DNA from 3 places in the Streptomyces sp. NPDC024017 genome. Region 3 is predicted to be linked to each of the others. Evidence: riboswitches for the same ligand, from Rfam matches in the RefSeq annotation. Region 3 holds a riboswitch; each other region holds the start of a gene.
What was found. A riboswitch is a leader RNA that binds a small molecule or an ion and turns the genes downstream of it on or off. The one in region 3 is predicted to bind cyclic di-AMP.
Positions count from the first base shown of each region.

Region 1: it holds a riboswitch for cyclic di-AMP, as region 3 does, so the genes downstream of both, AB0G20_RS04800 (M23 family metallopeptidase) here and AB0G20_RS32760 (NlpC/P60 family protein) in region 3, are expected to answer to the same signal.
Region 2: it holds a riboswitch for cyclic di-AMP, as region 3 does, so the genes downstream of both, AB0G20_RS19145 (transglycosylase family protein) here and AB0G20_RS32760 (NlpC/P60 family protein) in region 3, are expected to answer to the same signal.

Region 1 covers NZ_JBEZYZ010000002.1:16,211-26,266, reverse strand. The annotation lists gene AB0G20_RS04825 (MarR family winged helix-turn-helix transcriptional regulator) at 1-108, opposite strand, end outside; gene ribA (GTP cyclohydrolase II) at 226-867, opposite strand; gene AB0G20_RS04815 (MarR family transcriptional regulator) at 1,029-1,544, opposite strand; gene AB0G20_RS04810 (dihydrofolate reductase family protein) at 1,634-2,770, shown strand; tRNA gene AB0G20_RS04805 (tRNA-Met) at 2,824-2,897, shown strand; cyclic di-AMP (ydaO/yuaA leader) riboswitch at 3,197-3,353, shown strand; gene AB0G20_RS04800 (M23 family metallopeptidase) at 3,365-4,399, shown strand; gene AB0G20_RS04795 (aldo/keto reductase) at 4,549-5,493, shown strand; gene AB0G20_RS04790 (PrsW family intramembrane metalloprotease) at 5,512-6,852, opposite strand; gene trmB (tRNA (guanosine(46)-N7)-methyltransferase TrmB) at 6,911-7,744, opposite strand; gene lhgO (L-2-hydroxyglutarate oxidase) at 7,918-9,123, opposite strand; gene AB0G20_RS04775 (MFS transporter) at 9,196-10,056, opposite strand, start outside.
Region 2 covers NZ_JBEZYZ010000006.1:437,418-447,473, forward strand. The annotation lists gene AB0G20_RS19120 (protein kinase) at 1-1,162, shown strand, start outside; gene AB0G20_RS19125 (SurA N-terminal domain-containing protein) at 1,306-1,956, shown strand; gene AB0G20_RS19130 (nucleoside triphosphate pyrophosphohydrolase) at 2,078-3,097, shown strand; gene AB0G20_RS19135 (cytochrome P450) at 3,144-4,442, shown strand; gene AB0G20_RS19140 (transglycosylase family protein) at 4,565-5,521, shown strand; cyclic di-AMP (ydaO/yuaA leader) riboswitch at 5,750-5,916, shown strand; gene AB0G20_RS19145 (transglycosylase family protein) at 5,921-6,604, shown strand; gene eno (phosphopyruvate hydratase) at 6,867-8,147, shown strand; gene AB0G20_RS19155 (septum formation initiator family protein) at 8,264-8,740, shown strand; gene AB0G20_RS19160 (DUF501 domain-containing protein) at 8,794-9,324, shown strand; gene AB0G20_RS19165 (Ppx/GppA phosphatase family protein) at 9,321-10,056, shown strand, end outside.
Region 3 covers NZ_JBEZYZ010000014.1:102,600-112,655, reverse strand. The annotation lists gene AB0G20_RS32785 (DUF5691 domain-containing protein) at 1-631, shown strand, start outside; gene AB0G20_RS32780 (cobalamin B12-binding domain-containing protein) at 859-1,275, opposite strand; gene AB0G20_RS32775 (alpha/beta fold hydrolase) at 1,800-2,663, shown strand; gene AB0G20_RS32770 (peptidoglycan DD-metalloendopeptidase family protein) at 2,769-4,421, shown strand; gene pcrA (DNA helicase PcrA) at 4,480-6,957, opposite strand; cyclic di-AMP (ydaO/yuaA leader) riboswitch at 7,272-7,444, shown strand; gene AB0G20_RS32760 (NlpC/P60 family protein) at 7,453-8,631, shown strand; gene AB0G20_RS32755 (hypothetical protein) at 8,710-9,639, shown strand; gene AB0G20_RS32750 (hypothetical protein) at 9,617-9,970, opposite strand.

The sequences.
Region 1 (10,056 bases), on a different contig from region 3:
CAGCGCCGTCAGACTCTCCACGGCATCGGCGATCTGCGATGCGACGGCCTCCGGGTCATCGCCCGGTCCCCTCGCCCGGTGGTTGCCGGGGCCGCCGAGATCGGTCACGAAACGGTCACTTCCATAAGGCTCCGGGTACTGATGAGGTCGCCCTCTTTCAAAGGCTGTACCCGATGAACCGAGGGGCAAGCAGTCCGGTTCAGTGCCCGGCCGGACCGGGGCGGTTCAGCCCGCGCTGAGCTCCGTCAGCGCGGCGAGCGGCAGCGTGTGCTGCGTCTGGAGGACTTTCGCGCGCAGATAGCGGACGTTGTGGGCGGTGGTGAAGACGCCCGTGGGAATCCGGTCGCGGACGTCGACGCCCAGGGACCGCAACTGGTCCGCCTTGTCGGGGTTGTTGGAGAGCAGGTCCAGTTCGCCGATGCCCAGGGCCCTGAGCATCTGGGCCGCCGCCGTGTAGTCGCGGGCGTCCTCCGGCAGCCCCAGCGCCGCGTTCGCCTCGTACGTGTCGAGCCCCTCGTCCTGGAGGGCGTACGCGTCGAGCTTGTTGTAGAGGCCGATCCCGCGGCCCTCCTGGCGGAGGTACAGGAGCACGCCGCCGCGCTCGGCGATGCGCTCGACGGCCTCGCGCAGCTGCGGGCCGCAGTCGCAGCGGGCCGAGCCGAACACGTCCCCGGTCAGGCACTCGGAGTGCAGCCGCACCAGCGGGACCGGGCCGGGCTCGCCGAGGACCACGGCCACGTGCTCCCGGCCGTCGGCCAGCCCGTGGAAGGTGACGAGCTCGGCGTCGGCCTCGTAGCCGTCGTGGAAGCGCAGCGGGACCCGGACGCGGGAGCGCGGGGTGGCGATGACGGCGGGGGTGTCGGGCATGCGGGGCCTCCGGGTTCCGTTTCCTGTTCGGCTGCACAGCCGTAGTGCTTCAGATTTGAAGCAGATCCACGTCCGGAACCCTAGTCGTGCTTTAAATTTGAAGCAACGAGTGTCGGTGTCTTGTGATGCGCGTCACGTGCACCTCGGGCGTACGCGTCGCGTCACGAACAGGCCGGTGAGGACCTCCGCCGCCACGGCACGTCGTCCGCCGCCGGTCGCGCCCCGTCCTCCTGGAGTCCCTGCGCGATCGCCGCGGAGATCTCCTCCAGCTGCCCCACCTGCTCCTCGCTGAGCCGGTCGAACAGGAAGCTCCGCACGGTCTCGACATGCCCGGGCGCCGCGTGCTCCAGCACGGCGAACCCCTCGTCGGTCAGCGCGGCGATGCTGCCCCGCTTGTCGTACCGGCAGGCCTCGCGCCGCAGCATGCCGTCCTTCTCCAGCCGCGTGACCGCGTACGTCAGCCGGCTGCGCGTGATCTTCAGCCGTTCGGCGAGATCGGTCATGCGCAGCCGCCGTTCCGGGGACTCCGACAGGACGGAGAGGATGGAGTAGTACAGGTGCGGCATGCCGGCGTCCTGCTGGAGCTGCCGGTCGATCGCGTCCTCCAGGAGCAGCGAGGCGGCGATGTAGGCGCGCCAGGCGCGCTGCTCATCGGGGGTGAGCCAGCGAGTCGTCATGCCGCCAGTGTAGGTTTGTTTCAAACTTGAACCAAGCCCGCCTTGGTGACCCGTCCAGTCCCGCCGTCCCGACCAGCCGCGGAGCGTCGATGCCTCACCCGTACGTCCTGCTGTCCGCCGCCGTCTCCCTCGACGGCTACCTGGACGACACCGGACCCGACCGCCTGCTCCTGTCGAGCCCGGCCGACTTCGACCGGGTCGACGAGGTCCGGGCCTCCGTCGACGCGATCCTGATCGGCGCCGGCACCATCCGCGCCGACAACCCGCGGCTGCTGGTGAACTCGGAGCAGCGCCGGGCCGCCCGCACGGCCGCGGGCCGGCCCGAGTACCCCCTCAAGGTCACCGTCAGCGGCTCCGGAGACCTCGACCCGGACGCCCGCTTCTGGCACACCGGCGGCGAGAAGGTCCTCTACACGACCGACCGGGGCGCCGCACGCGCCCGTGCCCTAGGCCTCGCCACCGACGTCGTCCCGCTCGGCGCCGACCTCGACTGGCGGCGGCTGCTCACGCACCTGCACGACGTCCGCGGCGTACGACGGCTCATGGTCGAGGGCGGCGGCCTGATCCACACCCAGCTCCTCACCCAGGGCCTCGCCGACGAACTCCAGCTGGTCCTCGCCCCGCTCTTCGTGGGCGACGCCCGGGCACCCCGCCTCTTCGGCCCCGGCGGCTACCAGGGCGGCCGGCTCCGGCTGCTGGAGTCGCGGCAGATCGAGGACGTGGTCCTGATGCGCTACGAACCGACCGCCCCGGGCACCGGCCCCCTGCCCGCCGCCGCCGACCACCACTGGCTGGCCCTCGCCTGCGAACTGGCCGACCGCTGCCCGCCGTCGGACACGGCGTTCAGCGTGGGCGCGGTCGTGGTCGCCGCCGACGGCACGGAACTGGCCCGCGGCCACTCCCGCGAGGCCGGCGACCCGGTCGTGCACGCCGAGGAGGCGGCCCTCGCGAAGCTCGACCCGGCCGACCCGCGCCTGCCCGGCGCGACGGTGTACAGCAGCCTGGAGCCGTGCGCCCGCCGCGCCTCACGCCCCGCCCCCTGCGCCCGGCTGATCCTCGACGCGGGCGTACGACGGGTCGTCACGGCCTGGCGCGAGCCGGACACCTTCGTGACGGACGCCGACGGCAGCGGTCTCCTGGCGGCCGCGGGAGTGCAGGTCCTCGTCCTCCCGGAGCACGAGGAACGGGCCAAGGCCCCGAACCGACACCTGCTGCGCCGGGTGTGAGCAGCGGGTGTGCAGAGTGGTCCCGCGGATGGCGTACACTGGAGTCACAACGGCGCGGGGTGGAGCAGCTCGGTAGCTCGCTGGGCTCATAACCCAGAGGTCGCAGGTTCAAATCCTGTCCCCGCTACTGAAGGCCGAGGGCCGGAATCCGAAAGGATTCCGGCCCTCGGTGCATTTCCCGATACCTCTCGCGCGTCCCATTACGGTCGGTGAGCGAACCATCCCGTTCCGCATAACAACTGACGCACCGTCAAAACCCGTCAGTCACTTGTGAAGCGGCCAACTCGCCCGATTTGAGCCAGTCATGGCAGGTAAGTCCGCGCGAAACAGGTTAATGATCAAGTGGAATCGCTGGAATACCCCCCGCGCGTCCATTAACGTTCGATAACGCAGCGCGGTCGTCCCAGCCGTCACAGAAGGCGGCTCCGTGCGCACGCGCCGAATCCCGAAAGGGAACCGGGGAACCACCACTTGGGGTGAATCGGGCGGATACCACCGTGAAAGCACGGTAGGTATACGCGCGTAGGAGACCTTCCTGCTCCGAACCCGTCAGCTAACCCGGTAGGCGAGAAGGAAGGAAAGGAGTACGCCCACGTGGCGTCCAACCGGCCTGCCCCCGCGGCCCCGTACGCGCCGAAGCGCGACAGCGACACCTTCGGCTACGGCGCTCAGCGCACCGACGAGGGGCCGTTCCAGGAGTGGAACCCCACCGAGGAGTCCATCCGTCCCGTCCGCGGCCGGCATCGCGTCACCAAGCAGCGCGGCGGAGGTCTCGCCCGCAGCTCCACCGTCCTCGGCGTCGGCGTCATAGCCGCCGTGGGTGCCGGCGGCATGGCCAGCGCCCAGACCGGCAAGCCCCCGGTGTCCATCTCCGTCCCGGACCTGCCCTCGGTGGGTTCCCTCATCTCGGACGACGACACCCCCGAAGGTTCCGCCACTCCGCTCAGCAGCCTCGGCACCGCCACCGCGGAAACCAAGCAGAGCAGCTCCGGCGCCGGCGCCGGTGAGGCCCTGCGCGCCCGGATCATGGCCCAGGTCGAGCACCAGCAGGACCAGATCGAGACCAAGGCCGCCCAGGACGCCGCGGCCGCCGCCGAGAAGGCCGCGGCGGAAGCCGTCGCCAAGGCGGAGGAGGAAGCCAAGGCCAAGGCCGCCGAGGCCAAGAAGAAGGCCGAGGAGGAGGCCAGGAAGAAGGCCGAGGCCGAGCGGCTCGCCGCCCTCGCCAAGCAGTTCACACTGCCGACCTCCTCGTACACCATCACCTCCAGCTTCGGCCAGGCCGGCGCCTACTGGTCCTCCGGCTACCACACGGGCCTGGACTTCGCCGCCCCCACGGGCACGCCGATCAAGGCCGTGCACAGCGGCACCATCACCGAGGCGGGCTGGAACGGCTCCTACGGCTACAAGACCGTCCTCACCCTCGATGACGGCACCGAGATCTGGTACGCGCACCAGTCCTCCATCGGCGTCAGCGTCGGCCAGAAGGTCAGCACGGGCGACGTCATCGGCCGCGTGGGCGCCACCGGCAACGTCACCGGGGCGCACCTGCACCTCGAGGTCCACTCCGGTGGATCCGCCGACGGCATCGACCCGATGGCCTGGCTGCGCGGCAAGGGACTGAACCCGTAAGCGGAAAACGCCCGTAGAAGCGCCGGCGGCCCTGACGACGACCCCCCGACGTCAGGGCTTCCGGATGCCCGGCCGGTGGGCGGCAGCGTTCACAGGGCCTTTGCGCCCGTAGCGGAATGAGCCACTCCGTACGGACGTTGACGCAGAACATGACTTCTCTGCGCAAGCTCGGCACCTCCGACCTCGAGGTCTTCCCGCTCGCCCTCGGCGGCAACGTCTTCGGCTGGACCGCCGACGAGGACCAGTCGTTCGCCGTCCTCGACGCCTACACCGCCGCCGGCGGCAACTTCGTCGACACCGCCGACTCCTACTCGGCCTGGGTCGAGGGAAACCGGGGCGGTGAGTCCGAAACCGTGCTCGGCAAGTGGCTGAAGTCCCGCGGCAACCGCGCGGACGTCGTCGTCGCCACGAAGGTCAGCCAGCATCCCGAGTTCCGCGGCCTGTCCGCCGGCACCATCAAGGCCGCCGCCGACGCCTCCCTGCGGCGCCTGGGCACCGACTACATCGACCTGTACTACACGCACTTCGACCAGCCGGACGTGCCCGTCGAGGAGATCATCGGCGCGCTCGACTCCCTCGTGAAGGCCGGGAAGGTGCGGCACATCGCCGCCTCCAACATCTCCGCCGAGCGGCTGCGGGCGTCCCTGGAGTTCTCCGACCGCGAGGGACTCGCGCGCTACGTGGCCCTCCAGCCGCACTACAACCTGGTCTCCCGTGACACCTACGAGGGTGAGCTCCGGGACCTCGCCGAGCGGACCGGCCTGGCCGCCGTGCCGTACTTCGCGCTCGCGTCCGGCTTCCTCACCGGCAAGTACCGGCCCGGCACGACGGTCGAGAGCGCGCGGGCCAGGAGCGCGGCCAAGCACCTGGAGACCGAGCGGGGGCAGCGGGTGCTCGCCGCCCTCGACGAGATCGCCGGGGCGCATGACGTGCCCGTGGCCACGGTGGCCCTGGCCTGGCTCGCCGCCCAGCCGACTGTGGCGGCGCCGATCGCCTCCGCGCGGACGGTGGAGCAGCTGCCCGCGCTGGTGGGCGTCGGGCAGCTGACGCTCTCGGAGGCCGAGATCGGGCGGCTCACGCAGGCCTCGGCCTGAGCCCGGCCAGGGGCTGGCCTAGGAGCGGTACGGGTTGTACGCGGGGTAGGGCGCCGGCTGGTGGCCGTAGCCGTACACCCCGTACACCGGCCAGGGCGGGGCCACCACCGGGACCGGAGGGGCGGTGATCCGCGCCGCGTGGTCCAGCGCGGGGCGGGCCGCCTCCCGGCGCCGCCACAGCTCGCCCAGCAGCTCCCCCTCCCGGACGGCGAAGTCCGCCCCGGCTCGGCCCCGCCGGGCCCGGTGCCGCAGGAACGCCAGGGACGTCGCGTACGCCTCGTACCGCGCCACCTCCCGGGCCGCCGCCTTGCCCGCGTGACGGCGGGCGTACTGGCGGGCGATCCGCCGGGCCCGCATCGAACCCAGCGCGAACGGCTCGGCCGGGGTCAGCCAGCCGGCCGCCGCGTAGGCGGGCAGCTCCGCCCGTATGGTCTTCAGCTCCCGCTGCCGCGTCCAGATCACCAGCCACGTCAGCAGCCCGAAGATGGGCACCATGAACGCCGCGTACACGGCGAAGAACCCGTACTCGCCGAACGCCGACGAGCCGTTCCACATCGCGTGCATGCCCATCGCGAGCAGCAGCCCGGAGAGCGGGAAGGCGACCCGGCGCAGGTGCCGGCCGTCCGCCGAGAGCGCGGCGATGCCGAAGCCGATGCCGGTGAGGACCGTGAACAGCGGGTGCGCGAACGGCGACATGATGATGCGCACGAAGAAGGTCGCCGCCGTGACGGAGGCGATGCCGGAGCCGCCGGTGAGCTGGTCGGTGCCGAACGCGGTGCCCAGGTAGAGGATGTTCTCCGTGAACGCGAAGCCGGTGGCCGTCACGCCGGCGATGACCACGCCGTCGACGATGCCGGTGAAGTCCCGGCGCCGGAAGAGGAAGACCAGGAGGACGGCCGCCGCCTTGGCCGACTCCTCGACCACCGGCGCTATCACGGTCGCGCCGAGGGTGTCCGCGCTGGACGGGTCCGCCGTCGCCGTCGCTATCCATCTCGTCGCGAAGCTGTTGGCGACGATCGCTATCAGCGCCGCCGCGCAGGCGCCCCAGGCGAAGCAGAACAGCAGGTTCCGCCAGGGGCCGGGTTCGACCCGGTCCAGCCAGCGGAACGCGGCTATCAGCAGGGGTACCGGGAGGACGGCCAGGCCCAGCCCGACCAGGAACCCCTCCGTGCCGGTCTCCTCGCGGACCAGGGCGAGGATGACCAGACCGGATATCGCGAGGAGCGTGCTCAGCGCGCCGTAGCGCACCCACGCGCGCTGCCACCAGTGGGCGTGCCGCAAGGAGCCGGCTGAGCCGACGAGGGGTGCGCCGTCGGTGGGACCGCTCGGGTACGACGGATGTGGGGGGCTGGTGGCCACGGCATTGACCCTAACGACGGATGGGCGCTGTCCGCAGGCGGAGAGGTGCCAGGGGTGGTCAGGCGCCGGCGGGGGGCTGGTCCACGTGCTGTACGCGGCGGAAGAGGAGGTCGTTCACGACATGTCCCTTGTCCAGTCCCTGGCCCTCGAAACGGGTCAGCGGACGGAAGTCGGGACGCGGCGCGAAACCACCGTCCGCCTGCGTGTTCTCGAAGTCGGGGTGCGCCGTGAGGACGTCGAGCATCTGTTCGGCGTACGGCTCCCAGTCGGTGGCGCAGTGGACGATCGCGCTGGGAGCGAGACGGGTGGCGGCGAGGCTGAGGAAGTCGGGCTGGATGAGCCTGCGCTTGTGGTGCCGCTTCTTGGGCCACGGGTCGGGGAAGTAGACGCGGAGGCCGCCGAGGGAGTCCGGGGTGAGCATCTCCCGCAGGAGGATGATCGCGTCGCCGTTGCCGACCCGGATGTTGGACAGGCCGTTCCGGTCGGCGAGATTGAGCAGGTTGCCCTGGCCGGGGGTGTGGACGTCGACGGCGAGGACGTTCGTGGCGGGGTCGGCCGCCGCCATCTGGGCGGTGGCCTCGCCCATGCCGAAGCCGATCTCCAGGACGACGGGGTTGTCGTTGCCGAACAGCTCGGGCAGGTCGAGGGTCCGGCTGCCGTCGATGTCGAGGCCCCACTTGGGCCACAGGCGCTGCAGCGCGTCCGCCTGACCGGCGGTGACACGGCTGCGCCGCGGCTGGAAACTCCGGATCCGCCGCTCGAAGTGCGACCCGGCGGGGTCGGCCTTCGGCCCGTCGGGGAAGCGCGGCTCCCCCTTGGCCCGGGTACGCCGGACGGAGACACCGGGGGTGTTCGGGTGCGGGGTTTCGGGGGTGTTTACGGAGTCAGACACAGTGGGGTCGATTTTACGGGGTGGGGTGTGGGTGGGAGGGGGTGCGTGCGTGTGCGTGCTTTACCCGACGCGGCCCCTTGCGTCGTCCGGCGGGTGGCCGGTGCGTCGTGGTCGCGCCCGCAGCGGCATCCCCTCCGTCGGCTTGGGGGCCCGCCCGGCATCAGCGGCAGGCCTCACAGCGCGCTCAACGCCCTCCGTGCCACCTCCCGGCCGATCGGCAGGGACGCCGTGGCCGCGGGAGACGGTGCGTTCAACACGTGCACCGTGCGAGGGCCCTCGCGGATCAGGAAGTCGTCGACCAGGGTTCCGTCGCGCAGCACCGCCTGCGCCCGCACCCCCGAGGCCGTCGGCACCAGGTCGTCCTCGGACACCCCGGGCAGCAGCCTGCCCACCGCATCCGTGAACGCCGCCTTGGACAGGGACCGCCGCAGCTCACCCGCCCCGTAGCGCCAGTGCCGGCGGGCGATCTGCCAGGAGCCGGGCCAGGCCAGGGTCGAGCCCAGCTCGCGCAGGCGGACCGTGCCCCACCCGTATCCCTCGCGGGCCAGGGCCGGCACCGCGTTGGGACCGACATGGACACCCCCGTCGATGCCTCGCGTGAGGTGCACCCCGAGGAACGGGAACGCCGGATCGGGCACCGGGTAGACCAGGCCCCGCACCAGCTCCGGCCGGGCCAGCTCGTAGTACTCGCCCCGGAACGGCACGATCCGGACGTCCGGGTCGTCCCCGGTCAGCCGGGCGATCTCGTCGCACTGCAGACCCGCGCAGTTCACCAGGACCCGCCCGCGTACGACGTCCCCCGCGGCCGTGAGCACGGCGACCCCCCGCTCGGGGCGCCGGTCGACGCGCACGACCCTCGTGCCGTAGCGGATCTCCGCGCCCGAGCCGTGGGCCAGCTGGCGGGCGACCGCGACGAAGTCGCAGATGCCGGTCGTGCCGACGTGTATCGCCGCGAGGCCGCGTACCTCCGGCTCGTACTCCATGATCTGGGGCCCGCCCAGCTCCCGCACCGGGATCCCGTTCTCCCGGCCGCGCTGTACGAGGGCGTGCAGGCGGGGCAGCTCCGCGCGGTCGGTGGCGACGATCAGCTTGCCGGTGACCGCGTGCGGGATGCCGTACTCGGCGCAGAACTTGACCATCTCCGCCGCGCCCCGCACCGCGTAGCGCGCTTTGAGGGAGCCGGGGCGGTAGTAGATGCCGCTGTGGATGACCCCGCTGTTGCGGCCGGTCTGGTGGCGGGCCGGGCCCGGCTCCTTCTCCAGGACGGTGACACGTGTGCCTGGTGCGGCGCGTGTGATCGCGTACGCCGTCGACAGGCCGACGATGCCGCCGCCGATCACCAGCACGTCACAGTCATATGTGATCCGCACTCGCACCACCTCCCGCTTCGATAGTGCACTGCGCCACTGACAATGCCTCCAAACGCGGGACGGGCGGCATGCCTGCTCCGGCTAGGCCGGAGTCATCAGCAGCGGACGCGCACGCTCACGGAGCTCCACCACCCGCGGCTCGTCGCCGTACGGCTCCAGCCGGTGCAGGAGATCCTTCACGTACTCGGTGGTGCGGGCCGAGGAGATCCGCCCGGCGACCTCCACCGCCCGCACCCCCTGCTCGCAGGCCGCGTCCAGGTTCCCCGACTCCAGTTCGGCGACGGCCGAGACGACCAGGCGCAGGCCGTGCGAGCGGACGAACTCCTCCGTCGGCTTCGACAGGGCCTGCTCGGTGAAGCGGCGGACCTGGCGGGGCGCCTTGAGGTCGCGGTAGCACTCGGCGGCGTCGGCGGCGAAACGGTCGTAGGAGTAGAAGCCGAGCCAGCTCGGGTCGTTGTCGCCGGGGCGGGCGCGCTCCAGCCAGCTCTCGGCCGCCTTCAGGGCGCCCCCGGCCGCCGGGGCGTCGTTCGCGCGAGCATGGGCGCGTGCCTCGACGAGGCGGAAGAAGCTCATGGTGCGGGCCGTCGCCAGGCCGCGGTTGCGTTCCAGGGCGGCCTGGGCGAGGTCCACGCCCTCGTCGCCGAAGCCGCGGTAGGTGGCCTGGAGGGACATGGAGGCCAGCACGTAGCCCCCGAGGGGGACGTCCGCCGCCGCCCGGGCCAGGCGCAGGGCCTGGATGTAGTAGCGCTGGGCCGCTTCCTGCTGGCCCGTGTCGAAGGCCATCCAGCCCGCGAGCCGGGTGAGTTCGGCGGAGGCGCCGAAGAGGGCCCGGCCGACCTCGTCGGAGTACGAGCCGAGCAGCAGAGGGGCGGCCTCCACCCTCAAGCACTCGGGGACCATGGAGGAACGCCAGTCGCCGCCGCCGTACTTGGAGTCCCAGCG
Region 2 (10,056 bases), on a different contig from region 3:
GCTGAGCGCCGTGCACGCCGTGCCGATCGTCCACCGTGACCTCAAACCGCGCAACGTGATGGTGAAGCAGGACGGCACGGTCACCGTCCTCGACCTCGGCGTCGCCTCCGTCATGGACGCGGACACCACCCGCCTCACCCACACCGGCACCCCCATCGGCTCGCCCGCCTACATGGCCCCGGAGCAGGCGATGGGCGGCGCGGTCGGCCCCTACACCGACCTGTACGCCCTCGGCGTGGTCCTGCACGAACTGCTCAGCGGCGACGTGCCCTTCTCCGGCTCCACGGCCCTCGGCGTCCTGCACCGGCACCTGTACGAGCCCCCGCTGCCCGTACGCCGCCTCCGCCCCGAGGTCCCCGAGGCCCTGGAGGCCCTCGTCCTGCGCCTCCTCGCCAAGGACCCGCAGCACCGGCCCGCCTCGGCGCAGGAGGTCTACGAGCACCTGGAGCTGCTCCTGCCCGCGCGCGGGACGCCCACCGGAGCCGCCCTGGACCCCACCCGCCCGTTCCTGCGCCCGCACGCCCCCTGGCCCGACCGCGCGCGCACCCCCGCGCCCCAGCCCACGCCCGCCACGACCGTCACCGACACACCGGGGCAGACCGACATCGCCCGCGCCGTCGACGAGGTCAAACGGCTCCTCGGCGAGGGCCGCGTCACCCAGGCCGTCGACATCCTCGGAGCAATCCTGCCCGCCGCCGCCGAGCAGCACGGGGCGCACTCCCCGGTCGTCCGCACCCTGCGCAAGCAGTACGCGGCGACGCTCCTGGACGACGGTCAGTACCGGCGCGCCCTGCCCGAGCTGCGCCGGCTCGCCGACGAGCGCGCCGCCGAGGCGGGCCAGGCCGACCCGCAGGCCCTGCGCTTCCGCTACGAGGCCGCCCAGTGCCTCGAACAGCTGGGCGAACCGGCCGCGGCGCTCGCCGAGTACCGGGCGGTGCTGCCGTACTACGAGAACCAGTACGTCGCCGCCGGCGGCCCCGAGCTCGCGCACGACGTCCGCCGCCGGATCGGGCATCTCCTGCTCGCCCTCGGCGACCGCGGCGCCGCCCACGACACCCTGGCCCGGCTGCTGCACGACGTGGAGCGCACCCACGGCCCCGGGCACCCGCTCGGTGCGGAGATCCGCAGGACGCTGCACTGGCTGGGGCAGGTCCGCGGCTGACGACCGCCCCGGGGCGTGGCGCGGCGGTGCCGGAAGTCCCGGTGAATCGTTGGTCGAATGGGTTGGCCAGAGCTTGCCCACTGCCTACCATCGATCATCGCAAGACCTTGTGCACCGTCGCACAATCTCCTCGGGAGGTTTCCTTGCACCGCCGCCGTCGCACCGCGCTCCTCCTCACCGCCGCGATCGCCGCCGCGGCGCCCCTCCTCACCGCCTGCGGAAACGACGCGCATCCCGGCGCCGCAGCCGTGGTGGGCGGCCAGCGGATCACCGTCGCCCAGCTCGACGAGCGGGTCGGCGAGGTACGCGCGGCCCAGCGGGCGGCCGTACAGGACGAGGCCCAGTACCAGCAGGCCATCGCCAGAACCGGCACCCTCACCCGCGACACCCTGCAGACCATGGTCCTGGACCGGGTGCTGCACCGCGCCGCCGAGGACGCCGGAGTGACCGTCTCCCGCAAGGAGATCCAGGCGATGCGGTCCGGCCTGGAACAGCAGGCCGGCGGCGCCAAGGCCCTGGAGACGACCTGGCTCCAGCAGTACGGCATCCCGCCGCAGCGCCTCGACGAGAACCTCCGCCTCCAGCTGGAGGCCCAGAAGCTCGCCGAGAAGCTCGGCACGGACACCGGCCGCCCCGAGTTCTGGAAGGCCCTCTCCGACGCCTCCAAGGACCTGAACGTCGACCTCAACCCGCGCTACGGCACCTGGGACGTCCAGAAGAGCAGCCGCGCCGACGCCAAGACGCCGTGGGTGCGGGACGTCACGGCGGCGGCACAGCCCCAGCAGGGCATGTAGAGCGGGTACGGCACGGACAGCGGGTCCGGCGCGGAGAGCAGGTCCGGCACGCAGGGCACCCGCCCGCCGGGCCCTGTGGACGACTTCGGGCGCTGTCGGCGGCGTGGGATAGCTTCGAACCGTGAACGCCAACAGCCCCGAAGCCACCCCGGGCCCCGAGCGGACCGCTCCCGACGCGGCCGCCGCCCCCGGCCGCATCATCCTGCTCACCACCAGCCACCGTGTCGCACCCGGTCTGCTCTCCTGGCCCGCCTGGCAGGCCCTCCACGCGGCGGACCGGGTGCTGTGCACGGACGGCACACATCCGCAGCTGCCGTATCTGCGCGAGGCGGGGATCACCGTCGCCGAGGCGTCCCCGACCGCCCAGGAGCTGGTCGACGCCTGCGCCGGGGGACACACGGTGGTCGTGGTGGCGACGGGCGAGGGCGAACCGGCCCTGACGGACGGCCTGGCACGCCTCGCCGGCACCGGCCGTATCGCCATGCCCGAGCTGGAGCTGCTGCCCGCCTCCTACGACCTGCCGGGCGCCCGGCTCCTCGATCTCGTCCAGGTCATGGACCGCATCCGCGCCGAGTGCCCCTGGTCCTCCCAGCAGACCCACAAGGGCCTGGCCAAATACGGCATCGAGGAGGCGTACGAACTCGTCGAGGCGATCGAGGAAGGCGACCGCGACGAACTGCGCGAGGAGCTCGGCGACGTCCTCCTCCAGGTCGTGTTCCACGCCCGCATCGCCGAGGAAGCCCGCCCGGAGGAAGGGGAGACCCCCTTCTCCATCGACGACGTGGCCGGCGGCATCGTCGCCAAGCTGATCCACCGCCATCCCCATGTCTTCGGCGACGCGACCGCCACCACCCCGGAGGAGGTCAAGGAACACTGGCTGCGCACCAAGGCGGTCGAGAAGCAGCGCACCTCGATCACCGAGGGCATCCCCCTCGGCCAGCCCGGCCTGGCCCTCGCCGCCAAGCTGGCCTCCCGCGCCCGCACAGCGGACCTGGACATACCGCTGCCACCCGTCGAGGGCATCGGCTACGACCTCCTGGCCCTGGCCGTGCGCGCCGAGTCGGAGGGCGTCGACCCGGAGGCGGCCCTGCGAGCCGCGGCCCGCGCGTACCGGGACGCGATCAGGGAGGCCGAGGGCTGAGCGGCCTGGGGCAGGCGAGCTCCCCGGTGCCGGATACGGTCGAGGCGTGACCGACCAGCCCCAGCCCAGCACCCCCGCGGCCGCTCCCGACCTCTTCACCTGGGAGTTCGCGAGCGACCCCTACCCCGCCTACGCCTGGCTCCGCGAGCACAGCCCCGTTCACAAGACGCGGCTCCCCAGCGGTGTGGAGGCCTGGCTGGTCACGCGGTACGCCGACGCCAAGCAGACGCTCGCCGACAGCCGGCTCTCGAAGAACCCCGCGCATCACGACGAACCGGCGCACGCCAAGGGCAAGACCGGGATCCCCGGGGAGCGCAAGGCCGAGTTGATGACGCATCTGCTCAACATCGACCCGCCGGACCACACCCGGCTGCGGCGGCTCGTGTCCAAGGCCTTCACGCCCCGCCGGGTCGCCGAGTTCACGCCACGGGTCCAGGAGCTCACCGACACCCTCATCGACGGGTTCGCGCGCAAGGGATCCGCCGACCTGATCCACGAGTTCGCCTTCCCGCTCCCCATCTACGCCATCTGCGACCTGCTCGGTGTCCCGCGCGAGGACCAGGACGACTTCCGCGACTGGGCGGGCATGATGATCCGTCACCAGGGCGGGCCCAGGGGCGGGGTCGCGCGGTCGGTGAAGAAGATGCGCGGCTACCTCGCCGACCTCATCCACCGCAAGCGGGAGGCGCTGCCCGCCGAACCCGCCGCCGGCGAGGACCTCATCTCCGGTCTCATCCGCGCCTCCGACCACGGTGAGCACCTCACCGAGAACGAGGCGGCGGCCATGGCCTTCATCCTGCTGTTCGCCGGTTTCGAGACAACCGTGAACCTCATCGGCAACGGCACCTACGCCCTGCTCACCCACCCCGAGCAGCGCGCACGGCTCCAGGCCTCACTCGCCGCGGGGGAGACCGGCCTCCTGGAGACCGGCGTCGAGGAACTCCTCCGCTACGACGGCCCCGTCGAACTCGCCACCTGGCGCTTCGCCACGCAGCCCCTCACCCTCGGCGGGCAGCACATCGAGGCCGGCGACCCCGTCCTCGTCGTCCTGGCCGCCGCGGACCGGGACCCGGAACGGTTCGCCGATCCGGACGTGCTGGACCTCGCCCGCCGCGACAACCAGCACCTCGGGTACGGCCACGGCATCCACTACTGCCTCGGTGCCCCGCTCGCCCGCCTGGAGGGCCAGACCGCGCTCGCCACCCTCCTCACCCGTCTCCCGGACCTCCGGCTCGCGGCGGATCCGGCCGAGCTGAGATGGCGCGGCGGCCTCATCATGCGCGGGCTGCGCACGCTGCCGGTGGAGTTCTCACCGACGGGAGGTGACGAAACATCAGGACTGTGATCTTCACGTGATCTGCGCGGCATTAACTTGTGACAAGTGATCGTCTGCCGATACGTTCACCCATCAACGCGGCCCGGGATTCCGGACGCGTCGGTCACTGATGCCTCGTGAAAGGTCTCCGTATGCTCTCCGGGAACGGTCGGCACCGTCGCCCTCGCCAGGCTCCGGCTCTCCTCGTCGCGGCCGGAGTGACCGGCTCCGCCATCGCGATCCCGCTCCTCGGGGCCTCCGGTGCCAGTGCGGCCGACGGCACGACCTGGGACCGGGTCGCGGACTGCGAGACCGGCGGCGCCTGGAGCCAGAACAGCGGCAACGGCTACTACGGCGGCCTGCAACTGTCCCAGGAGGACTGGGAGAACCACGGCGGCCTCGACTACGCCGCGAGCGCCGACCTGGCCAGCCGCTCCCAGCAGATAGCCGTGGCGGAGAGAATCCTCGCCGACCAGGGGGTCGGCGCGTGGCGCACCTGCGGACTGCTCTCCGGGCTCCAGCAGGACAAGGGGTCGGATTCGTCCGACTCGTCTGAATCATCCGGGTCTGAGGACTCGCCCGGTCTGCTCGACTCGCTGGGTTCGTCTCCTTCCGCGAGTCCTTCCTCGTCTTCGTCGTCGCCTGACACGTCGTCATCGTCGGATGACGAAACCGCCAAGCCGGGCAAGTCGTCCGCATCCTCCGACTCGTCGCAGGACCGGCAGTCCGACGGTTCTCCGTCGGCCACCCCCGAGAGCGGCCGGTCCGGCAACTCGCAGCAGAGCGACGACTCCTCGGCGCCGACAGACGCCGGCTCCGGCCGCCATCGCGGTCCCAGTGCCGACGAGACCGGCACGCCCGAGAGCGGCCGTGCGGACGAGTCCACGGGCCGTCACTCCTCGCGCGGTGACGAGGCCTCCGCTGACGCGTCCGAAGGTGCCTACATCGTGGGCGTCGGCGACAGCCTCTGGTCCATCGCCGACGCCCTTCGGGTCAGCGGCGGATGGCACGCGCTCTACGACGGCAACGAGAAGGCCGTCGGTACCGACCCGAACCTCATCCACCCCGGTCAGAAGCTCACGGTGGAGGGCGAAGGGGACGAGGAGTAGCTGTTCGGGCAGTGCGGAAACGTTGGCGGAAGTCGCCCCCAAACCGCACGAGTTCGCGTCATGATTCGCGGAGAATGTCCCGTTTGAGGCCCGTGAGAGATAGATCTCAGAAGCCCTGATCGTCTTTGAAATTCCGCGGATCGCGTGTCTACGGTCGTGACCGCTCGTCACCACGAGCCCCGGCTGCCGCAACGCCGAATCCTGCCAGCGGCCGTACGGGAACAGTCGTCGCGTCAAGCGCCGTAGGCAGGAGCGGGGGACCCAAGGTAGGTGCCCGACCGGCCAGTTGTGCCGGAAGGGCTTGGGGTGAAGCCGTGTCCCGGGAGGGACGCGGCCGGGCAACTCAACCGGCCCGAACCCGACAGCTCACCTCGCAGGCGTCGGTGAGGGGATCTCTCCATGCTGTTTTCCGGCAAGGGCACGCACCGCCGTCCGTCCAAGGCCTCTCGGGTCATCGCCATCGCCGGTGTCACCGGTGCCGCCGTCGCCGCCCCGCTGATGGCGGCCGGCAACGCCTCCGCCGCCACCGCCTCCGAGTGGGACACCGTCGCCCAGTGCGAGTCCGGCGGCAACTGGTCCATCAACACCGGCAACGGCTACTACGGCGGTCTGCAGTTCTCCGCCTCCACCTGGTCCGGTTACGGCGGCACCAAGTACGCCTCCACCGCCGACCAGGCCACCAAGGAGCAGCAGATCGAGATCGCCGAGAAGGTCCTGGCGAGCCAGGGCAAGGGCGCCTGGCCGGTCTGCGGCAAGGGCCTGTCGAGCGCCGGCTACACCGGCGGCGGCTCCTCGAGCGACTCCGGCAGCTCCTCCGAGCAGAGCACCGAGTCCCGCGAGACCCAGCAGCCGGCCTCCCGCTCCGACGAGCGTCCGGCGGCCAAGAAGACCGTCACCACCCCGACCGGCAAGAAGGTCGAGAAGGGCGACGGCGAGTACAAGGTCGTCAAGGGTGACACCCTCAGCTCGATCGCCGAGGACAAGAAGGTCAAGGGCGGCTGGGAGAAGCTCTACCAGCTGAACAAGGACATCATCGACGATGCCAACCTCATCTACACGGGCCAGCAGCTGCACCTGAAGTAAGCAGCGGCCCACCCGGACCCGCCCAGGGTCCACGGTCTCCCCGCCCCGGTGCGTCATCCCCCGTACGCACCGGGGCGGGGTTTTTTCGGCAACGGGCTTTGTTCCGTTCGGAAACAATTTACTCTCGGTTCTGTCCATGGGGTGGGCGACCCGGTGGCCGATCGCCCGGAGCCGGTTAGGCTCATGTCGCGAGCCACCGGGCCCGCACCTCGCCGGGTCCACGCGACCCGCGTCACCGCGTCACACCAAGAAGGAGATGCTCGTGCCGTCCATCGACGTCGTCGTAGCCCGGGAAATCCTGGACTCCCGAGGCAACCCCACGGTCGAGGTCGAGGTCGGCCTCGACGACGGCAGCACCGGTCGTGCCGCCGTCCCGTCCGGCGCCTCCACGGGCGCCTTCGAGGCCATCGAGCTCCGCGACGGCGACTCGAACCGCTACCTCGGCAAGGGTGTGGAGAAGGCCGTGCTCGCGGTCATCGAGCAGATCGGCCCGGAGCTGGTCGGCTACGACGCCACCGAGCAGCGTCTGATCGACCAGGCCATGTTCGACCTGGACGCCACCGACAACAAGGGCTCCCTCGGCGCCAACGCCATCCTCGGCGTCTCCCTCGCCGTCGCCCACGCCGCCTCCGAGGCCAGCGACCTGCCGCTGTTCCGCTACCTGGGCGGCCCCAACGCGCACCTGCTGCCGGTGCCGATGATGAACATCCTGAACGGCGGCTCGCACGCCGACTCCAACGTGGACATCCAGGAGTTCATGATCGCCCCGATCGGCGCGGAGTCCTTCTCCGAGGCCCTGCGCTGGGGCGCCGAGGTCTACCACACGCTGAAGAAGGTCCTGAAGAGCAAGGGCCTGGCCACCGGCCTCGGCGACGAGGGCGGCTTCGCCCCGAACCTCGGCTCCAACCGCGAGGCCCTCGACCTCATCCTCGAGGCCGTCAAGGAAGCCGGCTACACCCCCGGCGAGCAGATCGCCCTGGCGCTCGACGTCGCCGCCTCCGAGTTCTACAAGGACGGCGTCTACACCTTCGAGGGCAAGCAGCGCTCGGCCGCCGAGATGACCGAGTACTACGCGGAGCTCGTCGACGCGTACCCGCTCGTCTCCATCGAGGACCCGCTGTTCGAGGACGACTGGGAGGGCTGGAAGACCATCACCGCCAAGCTCGGTGACAAGGTCCAGCTCGTCGGCGACGACCTGTTCGTCACCAACCCCGAGCGCCTGGCCCGCGGCATCGACGAGGGCGCCGCCAACGCGCTCCTGGTCAAGGTCAACCAGATCGGCTCGCTGACCGAGACCCTGGACGCCGTCGAGCTGGCCCAGCGCAACGGCTTCAAGTGCATGATGTCGCACCGCTCCGGTGAGACCGAGGACGTCACCATCGCCGACCTGGCCGTCGCCACCAACTGCGGCCAGATCAAGACCGGCGCCCCGGCCCGCTCCGAGCGCGTCGCCAAGTACAACCAGCTGCTGCGCATCGAGGAGATCCTCGACGACGCCGCGGTCTACGCCGGCCGCAGCGCCTTCCCGCGCTTCAAGGGCTGATCAGCAAAAGCCCCGGCCCGTCGAGGCTTGCGCCAGTCGTACGTACGTCCCCGTACTCGGTCCCGTACCGTGTCCGGGGACGTACGCGCGTATGACGTGGAGCGGGAGGCGGACAGATGGCCGTGAAGGACCGGGACCGGTTCTCCACCGCGACCAGGATCCGGCTGCTCGGTGAGCAGACCGCGGCCCGGGTCTACCGCTCCCAGACCAAGCGCCAGGCCCGCCGCTCGCGGCTGACCGGCCGGGCCGCGCTGCTCGCCCTGGTGATGTGCTCGCTGATCGTGGCCCTGGCCTACCCGATGCGGGAGTACGTCTCGCAGCGCGCCGAGATCGAGGACCTCCAGCGCGAACAGCAGCAGGCCCGAGAGCGCGTCGAACGGCTGCGCGACCTGAAGGCGCGCTGGCAGGACGACGCGTACGCCGAGCAGCAGATCCGGCAGCGGTTGCACTACGTCATGCCGGGGGAGACGGGCTTCATCGTCGTCGACCCGCGCGCGGCGAAGCAGTCGCGCACCGACCTGGGGGCGGCCGACCGCCCCTGGTACTCGAACGTCTGGGACGGGGTCGACAAGGCCGACGCCTCCGGCCAGTGACCCGAGCCCCAGTCAGTGACCTGAACCCAGAGAAAGACAGCCTGAAGACAGTCATGGAAACGCCCCCGCCGACCACCCCGCGCACCGAGCCCAGCGACGCCGACGTCGAGGCCTTCAAGCAGCAGCTCGGTCGGCCCCCGCGCGGTCTGCGCGCGATCGCGCACCGCTGCCCGTGCGGACAGCCGGACGTCGTCGAGACGGCCCCGCGGCTGCCGGACGGCACGCCGTTCCCCACGCTGTACTACCTGACGTGCCCCAAGGCGAACTCGGCCATCGGCACGCTGGAGGCCAACGGCGTGATGAAGGAGATGACCGAGCGGCTGGACTCGGACCCGGAGCTGGCGGCGGCGTACCGCGCCGCGCACGAGGACTACATCCGGCGGCGCGACGAGATCGAGGAGCTGAAGAACTTCCCGAGCGCGGGCGGCATGCCGGACCGGGTGAAGTGCCTGCACGTCCTCGTGGCCCACTCCCTGGCCGCGGGGCCGGGCGTGAACCCGCTCGGGGACGAGGCGATCGCGATGCTGCCCGAGTGGTGGCGCAAGGGCCCGTGCGTGACGGCCGTCGAGGAGGACGCCCAGTGACCCGTGTCGCCGCCGTGGACTGCGGTACGAACTCCATCCGGCTCCTGGTCGCCGACGCGGACCCTGCCACCGGTGAGCTCGTCGACCTGGACCGCCGCATGACGATCGTGCGGCTCGGGCAGGGTGTCGACCGCACCGGCCGGCTCGCCCCCGAGGCGCTGCAGCGGACCTTCGCGGCGTGCCGCGAGTACGCCGGGATCATCAAGGAGCACGGGGCGGAGCGGCTGCGGTTCGTGGCGACGTCCGCCTCCCGGGACGCCGAGAACCGGGACGAGTTCGTGCGCGGTGTGCTGGACATCCTGGGCGTCGAGCCCGAGGTGATCACCGGGGACCAGGAGGCCGAGTTCTCCTTCACCGGCGCCACCAAGGAACTCGCCGGCGGCGACCACCTCCCGAAGCCCTACCTGGTGGTGGACATCGGCGGCGGCTCGACCGAGTTCGTCGTGGGCGACGACCGCGTCCGGGCGGCCCGCTCGGTGGACATCGGCTGCGTCCGCATGACCGAGCGGCACCTGGCCCGGGACGGGGTGGTGAGCGACCCGCCGTCCGAGGAGCAGATCGCGGCGATGCGGGCCGACACCGAGGCCGCGCTCGACCTCGCCGAGCAGACCGTTCCGCTGCGCGAGGCGCGCACGCTGGTCGGCCTGGCCGGCTCCGTGACGACCGTGTCGGCGATCGCGCAGGAGATGCCCGAGTACGACTCCGAGGCCATCCACCACTCCCGCGTCTCCC
Region 3 (10,056 bases):
GTCCTGGTGGCTCGGTCAGCTGGTGGAGGCGGCACCGCTCGGCACCTGGTCGCGGCGGCTCGGCGGGCGCACGCCCCGGGAGATCGTGGCGCTGCCGGTGGCGGACGACTGGCAGGGCGAACTGCACGCGGCGTGGTGCCGGGCGGCGGTGCGGCAGCGGGACGCCGAGTGGTCACGTGCGCTGCTCGGCGAGCCGTCGGCGCCGGAGGCGGGCGGCCCGGGTGCGGTGTCCCTGGCCGAACGCGCCAAGCTGCTCGGCACGCTGGGCGCCGCCGAACGGGCCGAGTGGGTGGCCGGCTTCATCGCCGCGCACGGGCTTTCCGAGGCTTTCCAGCTGCTCGGGGTGTGCGCGGTGCCCTGGGCGGCACCGCTCGGCCGGGCCGTGGTGGACGCGCTCAACATCGCTCGGGACGCGGGGAGTTATCCATGGAGTTTCAGCGGAGTCATGGGCCTGGCCGAGCGCTGCCTCGACCCGTCCGAGGCCTCCCGGCTCAACGCGCTGCTGGCCGTGCCCGACGAACCGGAGAACGCGTCCCCGGGAGCCGGTGGCTATTGGGCGGAGGCCTTCCAGCGCCTGGTCACGACCCTGCGTCTGCGCGCGGCGATGGCCGAGGAACTGGGAGCGGCTTGACCACTGTCCGCGCCTGCGGCGACGCGCACCACGACACGTCCGGCGACGGGCGCCGTGCGACATCCGGTGGCGGGTGCCCTCCAGCGACCAGCCGCTGCCGAGCATGCCGACGACGGGGACGGCCGGCACAGGCAGCCACCACCGGCCGCCCACTGCACCTGCCCCGCCAGGCCCGAGGCGCATCGGCCCCTGCCGGACGAGGGAGCCCGGGCCGGTCCGCCGGAGGCCTACGCCTGCGCAGGCTGGCGCGCGTTCGTCCGGACCCAGTCCACGATCGACGCCGTCGTGGCGCCCGGCGTGAAGATCTCCGCGACGCCCTTCTCCTTCAGCAGGGGGATGTCCGCCTCGGGGATGATCCCGCCGCCGAAGACCAGGATGTCCTCCGCGTCCCGCTCCCTGAGCAGGTCGATCACCGCCGCGAAGAGCGTGTTGTGCGCTCCGGAGAGGATGGACAGCCCGATCGCGTCGGCATCCTCCTGGAGCGCCGTGTCGACGACCTGCTCGGGAGTCTGGTGGAGCCCGGTGTAGATGACCTCCATACCGGCGTCGCGCAGGGCCCGCGCGATCACCTTGGCCCCGCGATCGTGGCCGTCGAGCCCCGGCTTGGCCACCACCACGCGGATCGGACCGGCTGCCACACCCATCACTGCCTCCATGAAGCGACTACATCCATCCGTACCGACAAGTACCGCACACATCGGGCAAGCCGTACACGCCGCACCGCACGGACACCCCGCCCCGCATCGTCCGGGCAAGTGAACGAACGTTATCTCCAGCATCCCGCAACCGGCAGTTTCGCGGTGGATAGCGAGGGGGAAATCACACGATGGGACAAGCGCAAGGGGAGTCGCATCGAGGTTGCCGTACCGCCGCACCATCCAGCACGCACCGCGGCGAAACGGGACTTCGGCGAAGGCACGCAGGGCAAGCACCGCACGCACAGCACGCAGGGCAGACACGGCGCACCAGCGGGGAGCCTCGTCACCCCACCGATCGGGGACCTCCTTCGCACCACCGGCGTCACACACGCCACACGCCGCGCTCTGCCCCCGCAGCTCACGCGGCTCACGCCGCTCTTGCGGTCATCGCCGGCCGTCTTCGCAGCTGCTTTCCACGAGAGCACACGGGGGGCGAAGCCGTCCTCCCGCGTGCCGACAGGAGGTCGGCCATGAAGGTCACCAGGGCTGCTCTGCCCTTTCTTCCGTTCTGCGAGCGCCTGCTTCCGGGCAGACTGGCGGGACTCTCCCTGGCTCTCCTGAAGGCCACCGCCCTGGAGATCGCGATCCTGGCCGGGCATCTCCTCCTCTACCCCTCCGGCATCACGCAGGAGCGGCGCGCCCCCGTGCCGGCACTGCCCGCGGACGGCGCCGCCCAACTGCCCAGGGAGGCCAAGCCGCCGGTCGTCCTGCTGCACGGCTTCATCGACAACCGCTCGGTCTTCGTCCTGCTGCGCCGCAGCCTCGCCCAGCACGGCAGGCAGCAGATCGAGTCCCTCAACTACTCGCCGCTGACCTGTGACATACGTGCCGCCGCCGAGCTGCTCGGCCGGCACATCGAGGAGATCTGCGAGCGTACGGATGCCAGGCAGGTCGACGTCGTCGGACACAGCCTCGGCGGCCTGATAGCGCGTTACTACGTGCAGCGGCTCGGCGGCGACACACGCGTGCGGACCCTTGTCACGCTCGGCACGCCGCACTCGGGAACCCGAGTGGCGCCCTTCGCGAACGCGCACCCCATCGTGCGCCAGATGCGCCCCGGCTCACCGGTGCTCGAGGAGCTCACTCTGCCCGCCCCTGACTGCCGAACGCACTTCGTCAGCTTCTGGAGCGACCTGGACCATGTGATGGACCCGCCGGAGTCGGCCTGCATCGACCATCCCGATCTGACGGCGCAGAACGTGCGCGTGACCGGCATCGGTCATCTCGCCCTGCCCGTGCACCCCGCCGTCGCCAACGGCATACGGCAGGTCCTCGACACGGCCCACCCGGGTGAAACGTCCGCCGAACACACCGACGGTCTGACGGTCGCCTGAGATTCGTCATACAGCGGTCACTCGACGACGAAGCACCGATCAACATCGAACAAACTTCGAACACAGGGCCAAACCCGTGCCCGCAGTCCGCCAAAACACGGCCGAATGCCCGTTTCCTGCGCGCGCGAAACCTGCGGAAGATTGTCGTGCCCGCGTACCGCCGGGTACAGTCGCCGCACTGCTCTGGCAGCCCCTGTTGTCGAGGCGAAAGAGAAGTTGGTGAACGACCGTCACCCGTCGGGGACCATGACCCCGGCTCCGGCTTCCGACGCCGCCTCGGCGCACTACGCGTCGTACGGCACCCAGGAAGCCCAGTACGGCGACTTCACCACGTACGGCGACCACGCCGCCACCGGATTTGACGCCACCGGTACCCACGGCGCCGGCTTCGACGCCACCGGGCACGCCACCGCCAGCTTCGCGACCGACCCCCTCTTCGGCGACATGCCGGGCAGCGGCCACGACACCGGTACATACGACACCGGCCACTGGCCCACCGGCACGCACGAGAACGTGCACTACGACGCGTACGCGGCCCAGCACCACGCCGCCTATGACACCGGCGTCTACGACACGACCTCCTGGACGGCCGAGCAGCAGCCGATGTCGGCCATCCCCTCCCAGGCCCCGTCTCCCGACGCCACCGGGCAGTGGGACGCCGGCGCGTGGCTCCAGCCCGACCAGTCGGGCAACCCCGCCGACCACACCCAGCAGTGGGACTGGGGCACGCAGACCTTCGACACGGGCGCCTACGACGCCACGCAGTGGAACTCCGACGGCACCGCCGCACCGGCTCCCGACGCGTACGAGCACCCCGCTGAAACCTTCGACCAGCACGAGACCGCGACGTTCGACCAGGTCACGTACGACGAGTCCGCCGAAGCCGGCTACCACGACCCCGCCGCGGACGACGCCGAGCCGGCCACCACCGGTGAACTGCCCGTCGTCGCCCCGCTCCTGGACGGCCAGGAGGACATCACCCCGGCCCCGTCCTCGCGGGCCGCGTCGCGCGCCGGTTCCCGTTCCCGCCGCCGTACGCCGCCCAAGCGCTCGGCGCTGATGACCATCGCGGTGCCCTCGGCGTGCGTGATGGGTGTCGCGGGGATCGCCGCGGCCTCCGTCGGCAGCTTCGCCGACGACAGTGCCGCGGAGGCGCAGACGACCGCGGCGGACGTGCAGCCGGTCAAACCGGCCGCCGCCAACAACAAGCTGGACACACAGCTGCAGAGCCTCTCCGCCGGCGCCGACGACTTCGCCGACCGGGCCAGCCGTACGCAGGAGCGCATCGACCTCAAGGCCCAGCAGGCGGCCGAGAAGAAGCGGGCGGCAGAAGAGGCGGCCCGCAAGGAGAGGCTGCGCCCCAAGTTCGCCCTGCCGGTCGCGCGACACGGCCTCAGCGCCACCTACGGCCAGTCCGGCATCAACTGGATGTCCCTGCACACCGGCATCGACTTCCCCGTCTCGTACGGCACGACCGTGATGGCCGCGACCGACGGCACCGTCCGCACCCAGTGGAACAGCGCGTACGGCAACATGCTGATCCTGACCGCGAAGGACGGCACGGAGACGTGGTACTGCCACCTCTCCACCTACACGGTCCCCTCGGGCACGACCGTGAAGGCCGGCGATCCGATCGCGCGCTCCGGCAACTCCGGCAACTCCACCGGCCCGCACCTGCACTTCGAGGTGCGCCCGGGCGGCGGCTCGGCGATCGACCCTCTCCCCTGGCTGCGCAGCCACGGCATCGACCCGATGTGACGTCCCGGCAGCCCCCGTCCGTCGAACGGGCAGGGGCCCACCGGCTCACCTCACGGCGCTACAGCTTCTCCACCGGCGCGTACCGCAGCAGCAGCCGCTTCGGCTTGGTGTCGCCGAAGTCGATCGTCGCCTCGGCGTTGCCGCCCGTGCCCTTGACCCCGACGACGGTGCCGAGCCCGAACTGGTCGTGCGTGACCCGGTCCCCGACCGCCAGTGAGACCACCGGCTTCTCGGAGGTGCGGCGCGTGGCGAAACCGGAGGCGCCCGACGCCGAGGAGCGCGAGCGGGACGAGGACAGCGAGGCCGCCACCGCCGAGACCGGCCCGGAGGCCGCGGGTGCGGTCGCTCCCGTCCGCTTCCACTCCACGTGGGTCGGCGGGATCTCCTCCAGGAACCGGGAGGGCGGGTTGTACGACGGCTGGCCCCAGGCACTGCGCAGGGTGGACCGCGTCAGATACAGCCGCTCCCGCGCGCGCGTGATGCCGACGTAGGCCAGGCGCCGCTCCTCCTCCAGCTCCTTGGTCTGGCCGAGGGCGCGCATGTGCGGGAAGACGCCGTCCTCCATGCCGGTCAGGAAGACGACCGGGAACTCCAGGCCCTTGGCGGTGTGCAGCGTCATCAGCGTGATGACGCCGTCGCCGTCCTCCTCGTCGGGGATCTGGTCGGAGTCGGCGACCAGCGCGACCTGCTCGAGGAAGTCGGACAGGGTGCTCTGCTCCTCCTCGCCGCGCTCCTGCTCGAACTCCATGGCGACGGCGGCGAGTTCCTGGAGGTTCTCGATCCGGGTCTCGTCCTGCGGGTCGGTGGAGGCCTGGAGCTCGGCGAGGTACCCGGTGCGCTCCAGGACGGCCTCCAGCACCGTGGCCGGTCCGGCGCCGGACTCGACGATGGTGCGGAGGTCCTCCATCAGCGTGTTGAACCGCTTGACGGCGTTGGTGGAGCGCGCGGCCATGCCGTACGCCTCGTCGACGCGCTTGAGCGCCTGCGGGAAGCTGATCTTCTCCCGCTGGGACAGGGCGTCGATCATCGCCTCGGCGCGGTCGCCGATGCCCCGCTTGGGGACGTTGAGGATCCGGCGCAGCGGCACCGAGTCCTCCGGGTTGGCCAGGACGCGCAGGTAGGCCAGGACGTCCCGGACCTCCTTGCGCTCGTAGAAGCGGACGCCGCCGACGACCTTGTAGGGCAGGCCGACGCGGATGAAGACCTCTTCGAAGACACGGGACTGGGCGTTGGTGCGGTAGAAGACGGCGACGTCTCCGGCCTTCGCCTCGCCGGCGTCCGTGAGGCGGTCTATCTCGTCGGCGACGAACTGCGCCTCGTCGTGCTCGGTGTCGGCGACGTACCCGGTGATCGTGGCGCCCGCGCCCGCGTTGGTCCACAGGTTCTTGGGGCGGCGGGACTCGTTGCGCTCGATGACCGCGTTGGCGGCGCTGAGGATCGTCTGCGTGGAGCGGTAGTTCTGCTCGAGCAGGATCGTCGTGGCGTCCGGGTAGTCCTCCTCGAACTGGAGGATGTTGCGGATCGTCGCGCCGCGGAAGGCGTAGATCGACTGGTCGGCGTCGCCCACCACGCACAGCTCGGCGGGCGGGACCTCGGCCTCGGGCGGTACGTCGACGGGGTGCTCGGAGGTGCCGACCAGCTCGCGGACCAGGGCGTACTGGGCGTGGTTGGTGTCCTGGTACTCGTCCACCAGGACGTGCCGGAAGCGGCGGCGGTAGTGCTCGGCGACGTCCGGGAAGGCGCGCAGCAGATTGACCGTCGTCATGATCAGGTCGTCGAAGTCGAGGGCGTTCGCCTCGCGCAGCCGCGACTGGTACATGGCGTAGGCCTGGGCGAGCGTCTTCTCGAAGCCGTCGGTGGCCTGGGCTGCGAAGTCCTCCTCGTCGATCAGCTCGTTCTTCAGGTTGCTGATCTTGGCGCTGAAGGACTTCGGCGGGAAGCGCTTGGGGTCGAGGTCCAGGTCACGGCAGACCAGGGCCATCAGACGCTTGGAGTCGGCGGCGTCGTAGATCGAGAAGGAGGAGGTGAAGCCGAGCTTCTTGCTCTCCCGCCGCAGGATGCGCACGCACGCGCTGTGGAACGTCATGACCCACATGGCGTTCGCGCGCGGGCCGACGAGCTGCTCGACGCGCTCCTTCATCTCGCCGGCGGCCTTGTTGGTGAAGGTGATCGCGAGGATCTGGCCCGGGTGCGCGCCGCGCTCGGCGAGCAGGTGGGCGATGCGGTGCGTGAGCACCCGGGTCTTGCCTGAGCCGGCGCCGGCCACGATGAGCAGCGGGGAGCCGGAGTGGACGACGGCGGCGCGCTGGTTGTCGTTCAGCCCCTCCAGGAGGGCGGCGGTGTCCACCACCGGGCGGGGGGCGCCGTCCCGGTAGTAGGCGTCCCGGTCCGGGGGCACGTCGAACTTCCCGCCGAACAGATCGTCCGGAATCGGCTCCGGAACGTGATCGTCCTCGGGTGGCGGCGGGGGCTCGTCCGCGGGGCCCCGCTGGGCCTGGAGGTTCGCCAGGAAGCTGTCGTCAAAGAGGCTGCTCATCGCTCTCCGAGTCTAGGGCGCCCCACTGACAGCCCGCCGCCGCCCTGAGAACATCGCCCCGCTCCCGGCATCCCGCCGACCGCCCGGCGGCCCATTGTCGCCCTCCATGACCGCTTGATCACGGTCTGCCACACCCCCCGCAATTGCGGACCATCCATGACCAACCATCCCTGATCATTCACTCTCCGCAACGCTCAGGAATAAGGTCACGAAAATGTATCGGGCATATCACCCATCAACCTTCACAAGGGCCACACGAGTTGGCTACCGTGCGACCAGGCCGCACGACCCCCACCGGCGAACGTCGCCGGGCCGCGCGGCCTCCGCCGAGTCCGGCGTGCCGCAGCGGCAGCCGGAGCCGGGGACCCAACCGTGAACCTGGGGTGAATCGGCCCGACTCCCTGTGCGGAGAAGGCCGTAGGGCAAACCTTCCGAACCACCCGCCCGAACCCGACAGCTAACCCGGTAGGCGGAACATGGAAGGAGTCGCCTCCCTTGGCGTCGCACCGCAAGTCGCGTCCTACGGGTACGCGCGTGGCAGGCATACGGACCCCCGCCCTCGCAACGGCGGCCCTCACGTCCGTGGCCCTGCTGTCCCAGTCGGCCAACGCCGCACCCGAGGCCGACGACAAGCCCAGCCTCGAGGAAGTCGAGAAGAAGGTCGACGACCTGTACCGCCAGGCCGAGTCGGCGACCGACAAGTACAACGCGGCCAAGGAGAAGACCGCGAAGCAGCGCAAGCGCGTCGACACCCTCCTGGACGACGTCGCCCAGCGCACCCAGAAGCTCAACGAGGCGCGCGAGGAGCTGGGTTCCTTCGCCTCCGCCCAGTACCGCACCGGCGCCGCCGCCCCGGACACGGCGACGTTCCTGCTCGCGGACACCCCGCAGGACTACTTCGACCAGAACCAGCTGATGGACCGGATGACGGGCCGTCAGAAGGTCGCGGTCGACGACTACGTCACGCAGCAGTCCGAGACGATGAAGAAGCGCCAGGAGGCCACCGACAGCCTGGAGACGCTGACCGAGTCGCAGGGCGATCTGAAGACGGCCAAGGCCACCGTCCAGCGCAAGCTCGCCGACGCGCGCGAGCTGATGTCGAAGCTGACCGCCGAGGAGAAGGCCCGGCTCGCGGCGATCGAGAAGGAGAAGCGCGAGGAGGCGGCCCGCAAGGCCGCCGAGCTGGCCCGGCAGCAGGCCGCGCAGCAGAAGGCGCAGGACGAGGCCGCTCAGCAGCAGGACAGCGGGTCTACGTCCTCGGGGTCCTCGACCTCCGGCTCGTCCACCTCGACAGCCCCGGCCGACTCCTCGTACGCCACCAAGGCCGACAAGGCGCTCGCCTTCGCCCGCGCCCAGATCGGCAAGCCGTACGTGTGGGGCGCCGTCGGACCCGGCTCCTACGACTGCTCCGGCCTCACCCAGGCCGCCTGGAAGGCCGCCGGCGTCACCCTGCCGCGCACCACCTACGACCAGGTGAACGCCGGCACCACGGTCCCGCTCTCCCAGGCCCAGCCCGGTGACCTGGTCTTCTTCTACGACGACGTCACCCACGTCGGGATCTACATCGGCAACGGCATGATGATCCACGCCCCGAAGCCCGGCACGTACGTGCGCGAGGAGTCGATCTACTACGACGGCGAGTCGGCGATCCACAGCGTGGTGCGCCCGGCCTGAGAAGTCCGCTCACGTTTTTGAGGGGCACGCGCGCGTGCCCCTCTCGTAACGCGCGCGGCGCTCTCTAGCATCGGCGCTATGTCCGGTCCCTCCCCGTTTGCCACCTGGTGGGCGACGTATGCGCTGGCGACCGGCATCGTGTCGGTCGGTCTCGACCCGGCGGGGTACGAGGTCCTCTCCCGCATCGCCCTCGCCCTGGCCTGCGCGGCCTGGCTGGTGGCGGCCGCGGGGCTCGCCCAGCGGACGCACGGCGGGTGGCGGGCGGAGACGCCGGCCGCGCTCACCGCCGTGGCGGCGGCCGCCGTCCTCGGCACCGGCTTCTCCGCGGCCGGCCTGCAGACCCTGGCCGAGGCGCTGCTGGCGCTCGCCGTGCTGCTCTGGGCGGTGCTGCTCACCGTGGAGGCCGAGGGGCGGCGGGGAACGGTGTTCCTGCGCTGCGTGGCCACCCAGGGGCTCGCCGTGCTCGGCGCCACGCTCGCAGCGGCCGACTCGGCGGCCTGGCTCGCCCACGCCGCTCTTGTGCTGTTCTGGCTGGGGCTCGCCCTCTACTGCTTCGCCCTGTTCCGCTTCCAGCCCCGGCAGGTGGAGGAGGGGCGCGGGGACCACTGGCTCGCGGCGGGCGCCCTGGCCGTCTCTTCACTGGCCGGGGCGCAGCTCCTCGACGCCGACAGCGCGCGCCTGTACCTGTGGAACGAGGAGAACTCCGCCACCCTGCGCACGACGACCGTCACGCTGCTCGTGCTCGCGCTGATCGCCTGCGTCGCCCTGCTCCTCGCCGAGCTCTTCTGGCCCCGGCACCACTACGACGTGCGGCGCTGGGCGACCGTGTTCGCCGCGGCCGTGACGGCCGCGGCCGCCCTGGCGGTCGCCGCCGCCCTCGACGTCCCCTGGCTCGGCGTCGCCGGAGAGGCGCTGCTGTGGATCGCGGTGGCCGCGTGGCTCGGGTGCACCGCCTGGGCCCTCGCCTCCGCCCGGCACGCCCGGGTCAGGTCCAGAGGACGGCGATGAAGATGTTCGCCGTGGTCAGCAGACCGACCAGGCCGAAGAGGCCCTTGTCCACCTTCTCGTCGTCCCGCTTCACATAGACCAGGCCGAGGATCACGATCAGCAGGGCCAGCTTCACGCCGATCTTGATGTTGTTCACGGACTGGTCGTCGGCCTGGTTGAGGCCGACCAGGATCACACCGGTGACCAGCATCGTCAGCGCGCCGTGCAGCATCGCGGGGGTGAAGCGGGCGGCACCCTCGCCCATCGCCTTCATCTGGGTGAGGAAGCCACCCAGGAGCGAGGCGATGCCGATGATGTGGAGGCCGACGAAGAGGTGGATGAGTACGTCCATGAGGCCGGAGCCTATTCAGGGGCTCCGAGGCCACCCGACACCGGCCCGGGGATGCATATATCCGCCCCATAGCACCCGATCACGGT